DNA from 2 places in the Streptomyces tritici genome. Region 2 is predicted to be linked to the other one. Evidence: riboswitches for the same ligand, from Rfam matches in the RefSeq annotation. Region 2 holds a riboswitch; the other holds the start of a gene.

Region 1 (2,389 bases), 4.0 Mb from region 2:
CGAGTACAGGTCGCTGACGGACTTGGTGGACTCCAGCTCGCCACAGGTCTCGCCCGCGGTGACGGTGTCGCCGACCGACGGGAGGTCGACGTACACGACGTCACCGAGGGCGTTGGCCGCGTGCTCGGTGATGCCGATCGTGGCGACGCCGTCCTCGACGGGCGACAGCCACTCGTGCTCCTTGCTGTAGCGCAGCTGCTGGGGGTTGCTCATGACCTGAATTCTCCTGTACGCGGGGGAGTGCTGGTGAACGGGGGAGTGAGTGCGGGGCGAGACGTGCTCAGTGTCACTTCTGGCGCTTGTAGAACGGCAGCGCCACGACCTCGTACGGCTCGTGGGTGCCGCGGATGTCCACGCCGACGCCGGGCGTGCCGGGCTCGGCGTGCGCCGCGTCGACGTACGCCATGGCGATCGGCTTGCCGAGCGTCGGGGACGGGGCGCCGGAGGTGACCTCGCCGATGACCTCGCCGCCGGCGACGACCTGCATGCCGGCGCGGGGCACCCGGCGGCCCTCGGCGATCAGACCGACCAGCTTGCGCGGCGGGGCGGTCTCGGCGCGCTCGGCGGCCTTCTCCAGCGCCTCGCGGCCGACGAAGCGGCCCTCGTTGGTCGTCTTCTCGAACTTCACGACCCGGCCGAGACCGGCGTCGAAGGGGGTGAGCTCCGTGGTCAGCTCGTGCCCGTACAGCGGCATGCCCGCCTCCAGGCGCAGCGTGTCGCGGCAGGACAGGCCGCAGGGCACCAGGCCCACCGGGGCGCCGGCCTCGGTCAGCGCCGTCCAGACGGTCTCGGCGTGCTCGGGCTTCAGGAACAGCTCGAAGCCGTCCTCGCCGGTGTAGCCGGTCCGGGCGATCAGCGCGGGAACCCCGGCGACGGTGCCCGGCAGGCCGGCGTAGTACTTCAGCCCGTCCAGGTCGGCGTCGGTCAGCTGCTTGAGGATGCCGGGGGACTCAGGGCCCTGGACGGCGATCAGCGCGTACGCGTCGCGGTCGTCGCGGACCTCGGCGTCGAAGCCGGCCGCGCGCTCGGTGAGCGCGTCGAGCACGACCTGCGCGTTGGAGGCGTTGGCGACGACCATGTACTCCTGCTCCTGGAGCCGGTACACGATCAGGTCGTCCAGGATGCCGCCGTCCTCGCGGCAGATCATCGTGTAGCGGGCGCGGCCGACGCCGACCGTGGAGATGTTGCCGACCAGGGCGAAGTCGAGCAGCTCGACGGCCTGCGGGCCGGTGACCGTGATCTCGCCCATGTGCGAGAGGTCGAAGAGACCGGCCTTGGTGCGGACGGCGTTGTGCTCGTCGCGCTCGCTGCCGTAGCGCAGCGGCATGTCCCAGCCGGCGAAGTCGGTCATGGTCGCGCCGAGGGATCGATGCAGGGCATCGAGGGCGGTCTGGCGGGGGGCGGTGCTCATCGGGTGGCTCCCGGTTCCAGGGGGCGCGGCGTGCGGGGCACGGCCGGTGCATGACGGGTGAGGACTTCCTCCCCATCTGTCATGGAACCTGAGAGGTTCACCGGGGGCATCCCCGGCTTGCACCTTGGGTGGGACCGCGACGACGCGGCCCGCTTTTCAGATCTGCCTCATCCACGCGGTATCGGGGCCTGAGAGATTCAAGGGAGGGTCTTGCTCCTTCGGCGCCCGGTCCGGATGGTTCCGGTCCGGGACTCTCCCGCGCGGATTCGAGCGGCCGGTATGTGGTTGTGTGCGCTTGGCGCGCACATCATTGCACGCGGGATCTCATCGGCAAATCGCTTGTGCCTCATTACCGTCTCTTTACACTTTGTGGGCAAGGGTCCCCCCGGGACCCGGCAGGGGGAGTAGCGATGACGTGGCAGAGAACCGGCGCGATGGCGACCGGGGCGGGCATACCGGCCCAGCAGGTACGGGACGCGGCCCGGCGGCGCCCGGTGCGGGTCCTGCGCGACCTGCGCGACCGGGACGGCCGCGTGCCGCGCGTGCTCGCCTTCACGGAGGGCGACGTGGTGGTCGTCTCCGGGCTCCCCGGCAGCGGCAAGTCGACGCTGATCCGGCGTACGGCCGAGGGCCGGGCCATCGACTCGCAGGACATGCGCGAGCGCTGGGAGGCGAAACTGCCCGGCTTCCTGCCGTACGCCGTCTACCGCCCGCTCGTACGCGTGGCGCACTACGCCGCCCTGCGCGCCGCGCTGCGCTCCGGCCGCAGCGTGGTCGTCCACGACTGCGGCACCCAGAGCTGGGTCCGCCGCTGGCTGGCCCGCGAGGCCCGCCGCCGCGGCCGCTCCCTGCACCTGGTCCTGCTCGACGTCACCCCCGAGACCGCCCGCGCGGGCCAGCGCGACCGGGGCCGGGGCGTCTCCGGCTACGCCTTCACCCGGCACCGCCACGCCGTCGGCCGGCTCATCGCCGCCGCCG
Region 2 (2,389 bases):
TGAGGGTGTCGAAGTACGCGCCCTGGGTGAGCTGCACCCCGCCGGCCTTGAGGCCCCCGGCGAGGATCGCCGCGTAGCGGTGGGTGCGCCGGGCGATCGTCCGCAGGCCCTCGGGGCCGTGGTAGACGGCGTACATGCCGGCCATGACGGCGAGCAGGACCTGCGCGGTGCAGATGTTGCTGGTGGCCTTCTCGCGGCGGATGTGCTGCTCGCGGGTCTGCAGCGCCAGGCGGTACGCCCTGTTGCCGTCGGCGTCGACGGAGACGCCCACGAGGCGGCCGGGCAGGGAGCGGGCGTGCTTGTCCTGGACGGCCATGTAGCCGGCGTGCGGGCCGCCGAAGCCCATCGGGACGCCGAAGCGCTGGGTGGTGCCGACGGCGATGTCGGCGCCGAGGGAGCCCGGGGAGGCCAGCAGGGTCAGGGCGAGCAGGTCGGCGGCGACGGTGACGATCGCGCCGAGCTCGTGGGCCTGGTCGATGACCGGCTTGATGTCGCGGACCGCGCCGGAGGCGCCCGGGTACTGCAGCAGCACGCCGAAGACGCCGCGCTCGGCGAGCTCGGCGGGGATGCCGGCGGACAGGTCGGCGACGACGACCTCGACGCCGGTCGGCTCGGCGCGGGTCTCGATGACGGCGATGGTCTGCGGCAGGGCGTCGGCGTCGACGACGTACACGCCGTTCTTGACCTTGCCGACGCGGCGGGACAGCGCCATGGCCTCGGCGGCGGCGGTGCCCTCGTCGAGCAGCGAGGCGCCGGAGGTGGGCAGACCGGTGAGGTCGGCGACCATCGTCTGGAAGTTGAGCAGCGCCTCCAGGCGGCCCTGCGAGATCTCCGGCTGGTACGGCGTGTACGCGGTGTACCAGGCCGGGTTCTCCATGACGTTGCGCAGGATCACCGGCGGGGTGAAGGTGCCGTAGTACCCGAGGCCGATCATCGGCGCGACGACCTGGTTGCGCTCGGCGAGCGCGCGCAGCTCGGCGAGCACGTCCGCCTCGGTACGGGCGGCCGGGAGGCCGAGGGCCTCCGCGCTCTTGATGACGTCCGGCACCGCGGCGGCGGTGAGCTCGTCGAGGGAGCCGTAGCCGACGTGCGCGAGCATCTTGGCGCGGGCTTCGGCGTCCGGCCCGATGTGCCGCTGCTCGAAGGGGATGCCCTGTTCGAGTGCGGTGAGCGGGGTGCGGTTGGCGGTCATGGCGGAGGCCTCCTGGTCTTCACGACCCTGAAGGGGCACCTCGGCGCGGGTGCCCGGACGGCCTCCCCCTCTGTCATCTCAACCTGAGAGCTTCACCGGCGCGCGTGGGGGCATGCCGGCTTTCACCGTCGGTGAGAGCGGATGCCGTCGGACTCCCGCTCTGCTTTCCAGAGTGACCTCGTCCGCGCGGTACGGGGGCCTGAGAGATTCCGGGGAGGATTTGCTCCTTCGGCGCCCCCGGAGGATCTCCGGAGGACTCTCCCGCGCGGGGTCGACAGCCACAGCCAGCCTACCAGCGCCGTTGCGCCGCCAGATCGCTCAAGTGGCCGATATCCCCGATGTGCCCTTTCGTAGGGGGTGGGGAGAGCAGTTGCGACCATCTGGAGGGACCGTGCAGACCGACATCGATCCGCGCAGCCTGATCGGCCGCAAGGCGTACGACCGCAACGGGGCCAAGATCGGCACCGTGGACGAGGTGTACCTGGACGACGCGACCGGGGTCCCCGAGTGGGCCGCCGTCCGCACCGGCCTGTTCAGCCGGGACGCGTTCGTCCCGCTGGAGACCAGCGAGCTCGCCGACGACGGCCTCCACGTGCCGTACGAGCGGGCGCTCATCAAGGAGGCCCCCGACTTCGGCGTGGGCCGGCACCTCTCGCCGGAGCAGGAGCTCCAGCTCTACCGCCACTACAGCATCGCCCTGCCCCCCGCACCCCACGAGGACCGGGACTTCGGCCGCCTCGCGGGCCGCGACGAGTCCTGAGCGGCCTTCCTAGGAAGTCCGCGGCACCAGGGGCAGCGGCTCGGAGGGCTCCAGGTCGGGGTCGTCGGCCGGGAAGGTACGGACCCGTCCGGGGGCCGAGCCGGGCTCCTCGAAGCGCACCGTGACCCGGCCGACGCCGCTGCCCTGCACCCAGCCCGCGCCGTACGCGGCGTGCCGGACGTCCTGCCCCGGGTGCCACTGCCGCTCCCGGGGCGGCTCGGGCTCGTCCGCCGGCGCCTCCGCGGCGGCCGGCCCGCCCTCGTCGGCCGCGGGCTCCGCGGCGTCGGCGGCCTCCGCCGCCTGCGCGAAGAGGTCCTCCTGTGTGTAGTCGGCGAGGCCGCTGACGCCGACCCCCAGCAGGCGCACCCCTCCGGTGGTGTCGACGGCCTCCAGGAGCCGCGCGGCCGCCTCCCGGACCACCGCGAGGTCGTCGGTGG

The links. Region 2 has a riboswitch for glycine ahead of gcvP (aminomethyl-transferring glycine dehydrogenase). Riboswitches for the same ligand answer to the same signal wherever they lie in the genome.
Region 1: it holds a riboswitch for glycine, as region 2 does, so the genes downstream of both, gcvT (glycine cleavage system aminomethyltransferase GcvT) here and gcvP (aminomethyl-transferring glycine dehydrogenase) in region 2, are expected to answer to the same signal.

What each region holds. Positions count from the first base shown of each region.
Region 1 covers NZ_CP183183.1:4,848,675-4,851,063, forward strand. Annotated here, with positions in the region: gene gcvH (glycine cleavage system protein GcvH) at 1-213, opposite strand, end outside; gene gcvT (glycine cleavage system aminomethyltransferase GcvT) at 287-1,411, opposite strand; glycine riboswitch at 1,578-1,680, opposite strand; gene ACNJ93_RS22655 (AAA family ATPase) at 1,822-2,389, shown strand, end outside.
Region 2 covers NZ_CP183183.1:808,900-811,288, forward strand. Annotated here, with positions in the region: gene gcvP (aminomethyl-transferring glycine dehydrogenase) at 1-1,192, opposite strand, end outside; glycine riboswitch at 1,370-1,466, opposite strand; gene ACNJ93_RS03775 (PRC-barrel domain-containing protein) at 1,584-1,952, shown strand; gene ACNJ93_RS03780 (DNA polymerase IV) at 1,962-2,389, opposite strand, start outside.